DNA from 3 places in the Paenibacillus sp. FSL R5-0744 genome. Region 1 is predicted to be linked to each of the others. Evidence: riboswitches for the same ligand, from Rfam matches in the RefSeq annotation. Region 1 holds a riboswitch; each other region holds the start of a gene.

What was found. A riboswitch is a leader RNA that binds a small molecule or an ion and turns the genes downstream of it on or off. The one in region 1 is predicted to bind cyclic di-AMP.
Region 2: linked by a shared signal. The riboswitch ahead of MKY19_RS02655 (hypothetical protein) and the one ahead of MKY19_RS25380 (TrkH family potassium uptake protein) in region 1 are both predicted to bind cyclic di-AMP.
Region 3: linked by a shared signal. The riboswitch ahead of MKY19_RS00545 (C40 family peptidase) and the one ahead of MKY19_RS25380 (TrkH family potassium uptake protein) in region 1 are both predicted to bind cyclic di-AMP.

The regions. Positions count from the first base shown of each region.
Region 1 is NZ_CP150228.1:5,749,397-5,753,586, reverse strand. It holds gene uvrC (excinuclease ABC subunit UvrC) at 1-203, shown strand, start outside; gene MKY19_RS25385 (CPBP family intramembrane glutamic endopeptidase) at 310-1,995, opposite strand; cyclic di-AMP (ydaO/yuaA leader) riboswitch at 2,310-2,489, shown strand; gene MKY19_RS25380 (TrkH family potassium uptake protein) at 2,626-3,921, shown strand; gene MKY19_RS25375 (TrkA family potassium uptake protein) at 3,935-4,190, shown strand, end outside.
Region 2 is NZ_CP150228.1:585,531-589,720, forward strand. It holds gene MKY19_RS02635 (ABC transporter permease) at 1-384, shown strand, start outside; gene MKY19_RS02640 (hypothetical protein) at 419-610, shown strand; gene MKY19_RS02645 (hypothetical protein) at 701-1,060, opposite strand; gene MKY19_RS02650 (hypothetical protein) at 1,193-1,702, opposite strand; gene MKY19_RS02655 (hypothetical protein) at 1,719-2,210, opposite strand; cyclic di-AMP (ydaO/yuaA leader) riboswitch at 2,344-2,509, opposite strand; cyclic di-AMP (ydaO/yuaA leader) riboswitch at 2,930-3,119, shown strand; gene MKY19_RS02660 (hypothetical protein) at 3,310-3,726, shown strand; gene kdpA (potassium-transporting ATPase subunit KdpA) at 3,943-4,190, shown strand, end outside.
Region 3 is NZ_CP150228.1:112,716-116,905, reverse strand. It holds gene MKY19_RS00555 (M1 family metallopeptidase) at 1-452, shown strand, start outside; gene MKY19_RS00550 (hypothetical protein) at 464-1,294, shown strand; cyclic di-AMP (ydaO/yuaA leader) riboswitch at 1,509-1,647, shown strand; gene MKY19_RS00545 (C40 family peptidase) at 1,701-2,129, shown strand; cyclic di-AMP (ydaO/yuaA leader) riboswitch at 2,489-2,630, shown strand; gene MKY19_RS00540 (C40 family peptidase) at 2,636-3,127, shown strand; gene MKY19_RS00535 (GNAT family N-acetyltransferase) at 3,383-3,868, shown strand; gene MKY19_RS00530 (cytochrome c) at 3,996-4,190, shown strand, end outside.

The sequences.
Region 1 (4,190 bases):
AACGTGGGAAGTCCATGGTTACTTCTAAACTGGACTCCATACCAGGTATAGGCGAGAAGCGGCGCAAGGCGCTGCTTAAGCATTTCGGATCACTAAAGAAAATTAAAGAAGCCTCCATAGAGGATTTTATATCACTTTCTATTGGCGAAAAGCTGGCTAGTCAAATTCTTGAGGCGCTCAAGGATGAAGAGCCAGCGACATAGGCATTCGAAATACTGGAATGATGTATACGTTAATATAAAAAAGGTGTCACAGCAGTTTTCTGCTGTGACACCTTTTTTTATTATAGGTTATCCACCCGTTACTTCTTTAAATTACAGATGTAGGTTCAACCGGCTTAGGTTCTGATTTCTGCGGTGGATTAAACCGATAGACGATGTAGGCGACTATGAACGGCATTATAATCGCGAAGATACCAGCCCCTACATTCACGCTTTCCTTCATAAAGATCAGCGTAGCGCCCATCAGAATGCTGTCAAACACGACGTGACTGAACATGACGGCAATAAATCCGTAACGAAGGAAAATATAGCTAAAGAGCAAACCAATCACGGTCAGCTCAATAGGACGGGAACTGATGGGGTAGATCGGATACAGCGTATGGCCAAACGCCCAAACCAGCGTGGTGATCAGGCAAGCAATGAACGTGCTTCGGAATACTTTTTTCAACATAGGAATTCCGAAAAAACGATAAATGGCTTCCTCGGATAAACCAGCGAGCCATGCAACGATGGGCAGCAGCCAAGCATATCTCATGTTGTAAGGAGATTGAGTAGCGTCAGTAGTGGACCAGTTCTGCAAGGTAAGTGATAATACAATGAACATAAGGGTCTGCACCCCTAGCAGCACGAATGCCCAGACGTATCCAGCCCGGATACTATCCAGAACATATTTTCCATAGCCAGGCTCTTTAGCACGAGGCCATGGGTTCATCCCCTCTTCTTTTTTCCATAGGCCGTCCCCTCCAACTAAAGAAAAATAGAGCAGGGAGGACATTAGGAGGCTATATAAGGCATAAATGATGAACATTATGACGGAAGTTATCTGAGCCTCGAGTCCTTCGCCTGAGGATTCAGGGAGCATATTATAGGTGCTGATCATCATGATTACAAAATAAGCTGAGCTTAGGAATATTCCACGCTTAAAGGAGGTATGTTCTCTTCTAAGTATGCTGTAGATGAGTGCCAGAATTCCTAAAGCTAAAGTAGGCAAACCGTAGCCGAATAAAGTAAACTTTTCCGCGAGAGAGGTCTGGTCCTTTACATAGGAGGTATGCCAGGCTGGAGCGGTGAATCCTGCTTTAAAGCTGGATACCTGTTCGCCAGTGAAATCGAAATAATAGTGTAGTAAGGATTCGCCGATCTGAACGGAACGATCTGTATACACGAGCCCGTAGTTTCCCGTATTCGATTCAATTTGCAGCTTGGCGGCATTTACATCCCATTCCTGAAGCCAGGGACGGGCAAGATTTTCTTTTTGTGCAAGTGATAAGGTAGTACCCTTGTCCTCTTCTTTTGCACTGGTGGATACATTGTTTGGTAATCCGGTACCTGATCCTTCTGCACCTTGTGTGAAAGCGACAACTCCACCAGTATACATATTGAGGTCAACAGAGATCAGTGGCTCTTGTTCCGCTGAAGGACTAAGTGTTACACGAAAGATGTCAAAAGGATATCGTTGATCCAATTTCTTTTTTGTATAGTCCTCCAAAAGCTTCTCGCGGGACATATAACCATAAAAGGAAGAGTCCGTATCGTACAGTACATTCCACTGATCGGTTGGTGCTTTGGTGTAGTTCAGCTTTTGTTCTGCGAATGATATGGCTTTGTCGCGGGCTTCCGCCTTACTGATGACAGTAGTATCTTCCCCGGCAGGGCTATTTAGCACCGAGGGAGCAATTTGAAACATAATAAATAGAATAAGACCGATAATGCCCGAGATGATGAGCCTCTTGGAGAGGGCACGTTGCTGTAAGGGCTGGCCAACGGGATTCATGTAACGCCTCCTTGTAAACTGACAATGTTATGTTCCATTATAGTATTAGTGCCATGATAGTTACAAAAATCATCGTATATTCTTTTTATGGGTAATAGAGATATTATAGAATAGGTAACTGAATATATACCATGAATTTAAGGTGATTCTTTCTTCATTTTTCATGAAAATCGATGCAATTGCAGGGAAAACACGGAAAAGTGATGAGAAAAGGCACTCTTAGTGGTACATCCTCTCCAAACCGCATTTTTCATATGAATCACCATTAATAGTGTCTTTGTGATTTATCGAAATAACATATATAATTTGTATGCAATTGTATATAGCCGAATTTCAGGTGAAAACGGGGGAACCATAAGAAGTAATGAAAAGATGAGTATACGCCATAGGCGTTGTCTTTATTCATCAGGGGTGAATTTCGTTCTAGGAACGAATAGGGCAGCCTGCACAGTCCGAATCCGTCAGCTAACCTCGTAGGCTAATTTACTGCAGGAACCAAGGGTAGCATTGGTTTTCCAGTGCTTTTTTTGTTGGAATTCTTTAAATTTTGATAAGAGGGTGAGCGTAGTGGCTTCACAGTTTCGCAGGGTTTCTGAATCAAAGTTCCTGAAGCTCTCTCCGCCTCAGATTATGGTGCTTGGTTTTGCATCGATCATTCTGATTGGAGCCTTGCTGCTAATGCTTCCCATTTCGAGTACCAGCGGGAATGCTGTTAGTTTTATTGATGCGTTGTTTACTGCAACATCGGCCACCTGTGTGACGGGACTTGTGGTGCTGGACACCGGGACGACATTCACCATTTTTGGGAAAACCGTAATTATGGTGCTTATCCAGGTGGGCGGCTTAGGGTTTATGACAATGGCGACCTTATTTGCCATGATGATGAAACGCAAAATTTCCTTGCGGGACAGACTGATCCTTCAGGAAGCAATGAACCAAGGCTCAATGGAGGGGATTGTTCGACTGATCCGGAGAGTACTTATTTATTCCTTGGTCATCGAAGGCTGTGCAGCGGTGCTTCTGTCCTTACGCTGGGCGTTTGATATGCCACTGGGAAAGGCCATTTATTTTGGAATATTTCATGCGGTGTCTATGTTTAATAATGCTGGATTTGATATTTTCGGGGATTTCCGGAGTTTAACCGATTATGTATATGACCCGCTAGTGAACATCGTGGTGATGTTTCTGATTGTCTCTGGCGGTATTGGTTTTATTGTCATGTCGGATCTGGTGGAGTTTCGTGTCAAACGTAAATTATCTTTGCATAGCAAAGTTGTACTCTCCACCACTGCAGGGCTTATTCTTATCGGCGCTTTGGTTATTTTTATATTTGAATTTACGAATCAGCGCACACTGGGGAATTTAAATTTCGGCGGCAAAATATTATCGGCATTCTTTCAGTCGGTATCGCCCCGAACCGCTGGCGCCAATACGGTGGATATTGCCGGACTGCGGCAAGCCTCACAGTTCTTTATGGTTATTCTTATGTTTATTGGTGCATCTCCAGGATCAACAGGTGGCGGGGTCAAGACTACAACCTTTACGATTATGATTGGTGCAGTAATCGCGATGCTGCGCGGACGTGAAGATGTTGTACTGTTCCGTTACCGATTGGCGCAGGAGCGTATCTATAAAGCGTTGACGTTAACATTACTCGCTTTGCTATTGGTCCTCACGGTGTCGATGTTACTGTCCACAACAGAGGATAGTAATTTCTTAGCGATATTATTTGAGACGACCTCAGCTTTTGCCACGGTGGGACTAACCATGGGGCTGACACCTGAACTGTCTATCTTCGGCAAGATTCTGATCTGTCTGACCATGTTTGCAGGTCGGCTAGGTCCATTAACATTAGTGTATGCGCTTGGACCTAAACAGGGTAAACCATTGTATAAGCACCCAGAAGGTAAAATAATTATTGGATAGGAGTTAATCCGAAATGAAAGCACAGCAATTTGTAGTAATCGGTTTAGGCCGCTTTGGCTCAAGCCTTGCACTTGAGCTGATGGAAATGGGCTACGAGGTGCTCGGCATTGATCACCATGAGGAGCGTGTGGAGGAAATGAGCGATCACCTGACGCATGCGGTAGTGGCTGATGCTACAGATGAAGGAATTATGCGCTCGCTTGGCGTACGGAACTTTGACTGTGGGATTGTTGCGATTGGCGACAATATGGAACGAAGTATTCTGGCGG
Region 2 (4,190 bases), 1.7 Mb from region 1:
GGTTATTTCCTCTATGCCTTGATGTATGCAGCTGTAGGTTCGATTGTCAGCCGTACAGAGGATCTTGGCCAAGCGGTTATGCCGATTATGATGTTAGGCTTCGTAGCATTCTATGTTCCACTGTTCAGTATCTCTAATGCGGATACTCTGCTGGTTAAGGTAGCGAGTTATGTGCCTTTCACCTCTCCATTGACCATGCTGCTCCGGATTGGTGTTGGTGAAGTAGCGATCTGGCAAGTTATTGTATCATTAGCCATCCTGCTTGTTACCACGTTCATCTTTGGATGGTTGGCTGCCAAGATCTATCGCACAGGCGTATTGATGTACGGCAAACGTCCAAGTATTAAAGAGATCAGAAAAGCGATGAAGGCTTACAAGATCTAAGTGGCTTCATATAAACTTTTAAGGAGTGGTAATCATGACTAAAAGTGAACAATACAATATGATGCTTTTAATGAGTTCGGTATCTCTGGCTACGGTTAGTAGAATGCTCCATTCAGATGGATCCGCTGTTATGGATTTCACTCAAGGTGTATTGACTGGTGTTGCCATGGTAGGGATGATTGCGGGATTGTGGATGTACGGTAAGGCGCGTAAGAGCAAAGCGTAATAATAGGGAAAGGAAGCCGCGGCAGATGCCGTGGCTTTTTTCTTTTTTGTGTACGTATCGTAAAAGTTATTTGGAAGATAGTTGAGGGAGTTAGACAACGGATAGATTACCACTAGGCAGCAAATCCTCTTGAGCAGTCAGTTGCTCCCGCACACGCCTAAGCTGTGCTTTTAGTACAGGAAGACTCTTTTGCAGAATGATGCTTATTTGAGGTAAAGATAGCTTTAGGCCATACCACATCGTTTTTATAAGCTGTTCCTCCCAAGGCAATGCCTTGGCAGACAGAAGAGACCGGCGTGCGTAATAATCGGCGCATTGTCGGATACAAGAACGGTAAGCTTCGATAGAGAATAGCTGGCTGTCGAAGCTTTTTTGACGGAATATTTTGTGAAGCTCTTTAAAAGTACGGATAGTAACCTTCTCGGCTTCTGCTGATTGTTGTAACAACATGGAACTGAGCATATAGATATCATTCGTACACTTTTGAACACACTCTGCAAATATAGTTCTACGGGATGATTCGGCAGGTAAGGGGTCAGGCATGATAAACACGATCCTTTCAGAATGGGTTATGGGATGAACCTATAATATAGAAAAGTAAGAAATGGATTTGTTGATAAGCTCGGCGGTATCAGGTTCTGGATAACTATGTTTTTGAAGCGCAACACTGGATGGTTTATAATATAGCCGCCCTCCTTTGGAATCTCTCCCACCAGCGACAGCTCTGTACAGACGACCTTGCTCAATGTGCCCTGCCAAGGATTTACCCTGCAGCTTGGCTTTTAAATCCTGTAAAGCACCTTGCACTAGCTCAAACTGAGTCTGATCCCACTCTGAACCATGGGTACGTACTTTATCTATCGCTTCCTCTAGCCGGCAATGGTATATCATTCTGAGAAAAGAACTCCATTTAATAAGATCGAAAGTTTTGGTATTGGCAGAGATAAGACATGCCCCCCAGCTGCTACCTCCTTTACAGGTAAGTTTCAGGATGCCATAACGGCTGCCTTGATCAGCCTCCATTCCATAATGAATAGGCTCAGGTGAATCAAAGACGAATACTTCTATGCGAGACAGTCTTCGCTGGTCCATGACAGTTTTTTCCTCCTTAGGTTTCCAAAAGCTTAAGATCTACATGGTGAATGTCATTAGCCTTCTCTATACAGGCGAGCATTTCAGCTTCATTCTCACAGACTGCGGTATGCTCTAGCCATAGTCTGAATTTCTGTTTGCGTATAACGGATAAATGTAAGGGAAAGGTGTTGCGGGATCTCATTACGTACCAACCGACTGCAATGTCTTTCCACGGTTCCTTAAAAGCGGTGAGCCACGGAAAACGTTGGTGTGCTGACCAATCCTGCAGCTGTTGCTTTTCTCGGATACTTTTATATATTTCGTATATAATTGTTCGGTCCATACAGTATTCACAGGTAGATGGGCTGCTGAAATGGCGAAGTGATTCAATCTGCTTCTGACCAAAAGCATAGCCGACAATAGTTCTGTGATGATCCTCTTCGAACCACAACGCTCCAAAGCAAACATAATTTAGACTTATCGGCTCAAGTAGCTCTTGCTGAGTTCCCCAATAATAGTGTTTCATTCCTTTCACCCCGTCCAGCATGCTATCACCCTATAGATTCAGGTAACGCAAAAACCGCAGCAAGAGGAGGACCTCTGCTGCGGTTTTGGAATACAGGTATACACACACCTGTGCCAAAGCGTGGCGGATCAAGGGTCTCTCTCTTTACGCTTACGAGGTTAGCTGTCGGATTCGGACGGTGAGAGTCGCCCTACCTATATGAGACTTGGACAGTCTCCTTCGGATTCACCCCAAGTAGGCCATGTGACCTGATGGTTCCCCCGTTCCCTGCAAATACAGGAACTCAGCGTTGAATGTATTTCGTGAAATAGATTCAACCCGAATCATACTCTTTTCAAGGTGTTTCTGTAAAAACAGAAAGTGTTCTTTTGAGCGCGATTTAAACCAAATCCTGCCTACTACGACGGAAAAGGGAACCAAATAGGTATTTATTGCGAGTTATCGGGCTTCTTCCTCGCTTAATCTCGACTTCTTGTTTTCTTACCTATAAAGGCGTTTTTTTAAGATTTCTACATTTGTGGTGAATAAAATCACATGGTATGCCCGCTTTTCGCTAATGGATTAAAACTCGAGTAAACAAGAGATATAGAGAGATTGGATATCAAGTAAGCGCTATCCGATACGAAAATAGTTTTTAATTTGCATTATTTTGGCATCAATCAGGTTTTACAATTCTTCCTGCATAAGGGTATGATTACTCCTGTTTCAACAACAATCGAATATTTGATCCGCTTAATTTCCGTTAAGGAAAGCGGGGGAACCAACAATCGGCAGACGATGTGAGAGTCGGAAGCCGGTTATGGGGTGAATCCTGTAGAAGATGCGAGTGAGCTCGCATCTATACAGGTAGGGCGACTCTCACCGCCCGAATCCGACAGCTAACCTCGTAAGCGTATGGAGAGAGGATGAGTGCAATGTGACCGCTAGCGAGCCACAGAGGAGAATCCTTTGTGGCTTTTTGCTGTGCTTTTTTAAGCAAAGCATTTATGGAAAACCTCACGAAGAGGTCGTTATATTCATCATTAGCGGTAGCTTTTCTTTCAAGATCAGGGTGATCAAGCTCTGATCTTACAAGCAAAGCATTTGAGGAGAATAAGAGATGACAGATCAGAATGAATATGTACTGGTATGTGCGCCAACGAAGGCAGGCGAACATTTTATTAAGCTTCTAAAATTCAGAGGCATTAAGATGGCCGGATTGACCAACAACTTGCCTGAGAAGGCCCTACTCGAAGAGATGGGGATTGAACAAGTCGTTCTAGTTGATACCCGCCATCAGAATACTTGGTTTCGCCCGCCGTTCCCGGTAGGACGGGTATATCTGTTCGAGAGCAGCTTTACGTTATGCTGCCGCTACATTCAGATGTGCCGCACTTGGACGACACAGCCGATTTTTGTAATCACAAGCTCAATAAATCCTAGATTGGTCTATAAAAGACTTGGTGCAAGTTATGTAATCTATTCTCATAGTGGTGATGCTGATTTTCTAATCGATAAATCACCTCATCAAGGATAAAAGAAGGAGTGCGGGAGATATGATGGATCTGTATATGGTGGCTTCGTTAGCTGTAATTTACGGGTTGTTTTATGGATTTATGCGCTGGTGCGCAGGTGTAGTTGAGGATACAGGGAGGGATAAGTTGTGATTCTAGTAATCGCTGTTACCCTACTGTTGTTTGTATATCTGGTTTACGCATTGATTCATCCGGAGAAATTTTAAGGAGGGGCATTCATGGGCATTTTGCAAATAGTTGCTGTAATCGTAATTCTTATCTTGCTGGTTAAGCCGATGGGCACGTATTTATATTATGTATTTTCTAATGAACCGAACCGTACGGATCGATGGTTTGGAGGCATGGAAAAAGGGATTTATAAGCTGATCGGCCTGAAAAAACGGGACGGAATGTCTTGGAAGAAGTATGCGCTCAGCTTTGTGTTAACAAATATCGTATTGGTTACTTTCAGTTACATTGTTCTTAG
Region 3 (4,190 bases), 1.2 Mb from region 1:
CGTCTGATTTTCAAAAAGTCATTGAGAAGGTAACCAAAAAATCATGGCAGCCTTATTTCGAAGATTATATTTATGGTGGTGGTGCTCCTGATTTCTCAGTAGATACGATTACGATTAAAAAGAATGGCAACAGCGATGCTCAGAGCTATGAATCCATAGTAAAGATTACAAACAAAGGGAGCCATTACATTGACGTTCCCATTAAATTCACATTCGCCGATGGCTCTGCTACAGAGCGGGTCTGGAGCGGTGAAGGAGCAGAGACTACCTTCCAATTGTTAAGCGATAAGCTTCTTCTCTCTGCTGAGGTTGATCCTGAGCATACCATTCTGTTAGAAAACAAACATCTTAATAACTTCAGACTGGCGGAAATAGAGCCCAAAACGCTCTCCCGCTGGACATTAAGTGTAACTAAACTAGTTGAAACCGTGCTCGGAACTCTTGTCTGGTGAGGTGAATGATTGTGAGAACATCGATAACCCGCGGCTGGCAAAGCATGAAGGAGCAATTTTATATTCTGATTCTGCTCTTCATCTACCGACTGCTCTGGGGCTACTTTATGTACGGCTTCATCCGGTCTGCTATCGTTCCAATTCTACTACGTTATCCAGATAAAGACGCTGGAGGCAGCGGAATGGGCAGACTACTCTATTATGTCGAAGGGCAGTTCAGCTTAAACACAGATCCTGCGATACGTACTTGGTTATGGATGTTCCTAGGGCTTGTTGTCTTACGACTGCTACTCTCCCCCTTCATAAGGGCAGGATTACTGCATGAACTCCATCAGGAGCGAAAAGGAGAGCGTGGCCTGTTCTTTTTTCCAGGTATGAAGCTTTATGGATTTCCAGTGTTTATCTTCAGTCTAATCGAATGGGTGCTGGCTCTACTTCCGTTATACTGGCTTGCTCCAAAAATGTACGGGCTATTCTTGTCCTCCTTTCTGAACTACTCTTTGTTACTTCATCTAGTTCCATACGTATTGGCATGGCTTATATACATCTTTATCGTGCGCCTGTTCCTTCTATATATGCAGTTTGGTTATACCAGCGGCACGGGGATGTTCTCCTCCTTATTCATTTGCTTGAAGTCGCTGATTCCGGCAATAGGAATTTCAATCATACTTGGTGCAGCAGGCCTGATCCTTTTGCTAGTGTGCGGACTAACGGGTATCTTCTGTCCTGGCCTACCAGCACTTCTTATTCGTCAACTTTCATCACTGCCCTCAACACTCTTCAAAATGTGGGGAATTTCAGCTCAATATCATCTATGGCAAAGTAAAGCATTTCCACAATAATTTGAAGCATTACAGAACATAATATAAGAGTCCCGGTTCCTGAATCAGGAGCTGGGACTCTTTCGCGTTATAGACAAATTATGAGGATTTGCAAAATCGTAAAGACTTTGTTACAATAAGTCCTGTTCCATTGGTAACAAGTTTGTAATCATTTGAAACGATTTCTACATAACTTCATGTATTTGTCGTAGTCATGTCGATAAGTCACTATCTGGTGCATAAAACGCCGAATTCCTTGCACCGGGAAGTGGGGGAACCATATTTTGGGTGAATTGATCTCGCTTTGCAGTGATCATAGGGGAACCTTCTACCGAATCCTTAAGCTAACCTCACAGGCATTGGAAGGGGTACAATTTTTTTGAAGAATTTAAGAAAAGCATGCGTCGCTGCGGCGCTAGGACTTGTGATGGCGTTCTCTATTGGTGGAGGAAGTGCCTTTGCAGATTCTAAGATGGACAGTGTTATTTCAAAGACAATTGGAGTTGCCTATAAAACCGGAGGCACTAGCACTGCCGGGTTTGACTGTTCTGGATTTACTACGTATGTATTCAAGAAGGTGGGTCTTTCTTTGCCCCGTACTTCAAAAGCTCAATATAATGTCGGAACTCCTGTAGCCAAAAGTAAATTACGTTCAGGTGACCTAGTTTTCTTTAACACATTGGGCAACGGCGTATCCCATGTCGGCATTTATGTTGGAAACGGAAAATTCGCACAATCATCATCTTCATATGGCGTGACCATCACTTCACTTAGCCAGTCCTACTGGGCCAATCGCTACGTTGGTGCTAAAAGAGTAATGAGTACTTCCTCATATCAAGCTATAGCCTACGATTAATACTTCCCCACAACTATAACCTCACAATTACATTATATAGACCTGGGTTTGATTATTGACTTAATCGAATCCAGGTTTTCTTTTGCCTTATTATATTCTTTACACCTCTAGAACGGACTTTAAACACTTTTATTTGATAAAAATTTCAATAAATATAAAAATTAGTTTAATATTATCGCTTACATATGCATTTTGTCTTTAAAAAAACGAATTTTTCTGCATGATTATGTTAAAAACGATTGCCAAGCGGCACTCTGTTTGTTACAATAACTGCAGTAAGATTTTAGTAACATTTTTGTAATCATTAAGTTGTTATTTACAAAGGTTTTGTCATGTATTGATTACAAGCTATTCCTAATCAACAGTATCAGCCGAGTTTCCTAACTATTAGGAAAACGGGGGAACCAACTTTGGGTGAATTGACCTCCATTTTTAGAGGGGTCATAGGGGACCTTCAACCGAACCCTTAAGCTAACCTCGTAGGCATCCGGAAGGGGTATAAACTTTTGAAGAAGAAGCTAGCAGCAGCAGTACTTAGCTTTTCCATTATTTTCACCATCGGAGCAGGAAGCGCTTTCGCGGATTCCAAAATGGATAAAGTGATCGACAAGACCATCGGAACTAAGTACGTATCCGGCGGCATCTCCACAAATGGATTTGATTGCTCCGGATTTACAATGTATGTATTTGATAAAATTGGTATAAACCTACCACACCAATCAGGTTCCCAGTATCAAATGGGTACTGCTATCTCCCAAGATGATTTAAGATCTGGAGATCTTGTATTCTTCAATACAAGTGGTAAGGGTGTCTCCCATGTCGGTATTTATGTCGGTGAAGGCAAGTTTGCACACGCATCTTCCTCACGCGGTGTAACGATTAGCTCCCTGAGTGATAGCTACTACGTGAAACGCTACATCGGTGCTAAACGAATTATGAGCACGGATGCTTATCATTCTGTTGCTTCTGAGACAGAAGATAATGATGATGTTCAATAAGTAAATCGTACATAGGCTCTTTTCCAAGATGTTGATTCTTGGGGAAGAGCTTGTTTTTTGTCTTATTTAGTATTTACCCCTCTCAGAATTTGTAAAACAATAATCCTCATAAATTTCTGAGTCGACCATGCCTCTTTTTGTATATAATTAGTTACAAGCATAAACGCCTTCGATGTCCTTATAAGGACCATAAGTATTTTAAGCTACAAATATAAGACATTTAAAGTTCCCCCGTGAAAGGAGGTCCTTGACCTTATGATAAATCCCTCTGTTACTTTTCATGTAGCGCCTATGGAGACCAGTCACGCGGAAGAGGTTTGCAACTGGGATTACACTGCCCCTTATAATATTTACGGCTGGATGCCGTGGGAGCAAATGCAGGCTCTTGGAATCGAGTTCGGTGACCCGCAGCTACGGAATGAGCAATATGTCTCCATACTAAATGGGCAAGGGATTTTGTGTGGATTCGCGCAGTTGTTTCCAATGGAAGGTGTTGTTCGCTTGGGGATTGGTATGCGCCCTGATCTATGCGGTCAAGGTCTAGGGAAAATATTCATGGATGCAATCGTGCAAGCAGCCTTAATTCGTTATCCTGAGCGTGAGATTGATCTAGAGGTATTGACCTGGAACCAGCGGGCGATCCGAACTTACCAAAAGTGTGGATTTACGATTACCGATACGTATGAGCGCCTAACCCCCACAGGAAACAAACCTTTTTATTGCATGGTCTATGATAAATAATATTAAATTCCATATTTTTCAATGATTTGATGGCATTATCGTTCATTTTTTTGTCACAAACCCTATGATAACGCTTCACCTTGAGCTATAATGTAGGGAGCAGCTTACATAGAAGGGACGAACTGGGATGCAGAAATGGATCATGAGCGGTTTGTTTTTTGCCGCCTGTGCCTTTGCGGTAGTACTTATGTTTACACTTCCAGGTAAAGAAGAGGTAGCTGAACAGAATAAACCGACGATGCCGGAAGTCCAATTGGATGCGGCAAAGGCCGAAGCAACCGTGAAAGCCAGCTGTATCACCTGTCACGGCGATCAGCTTCAA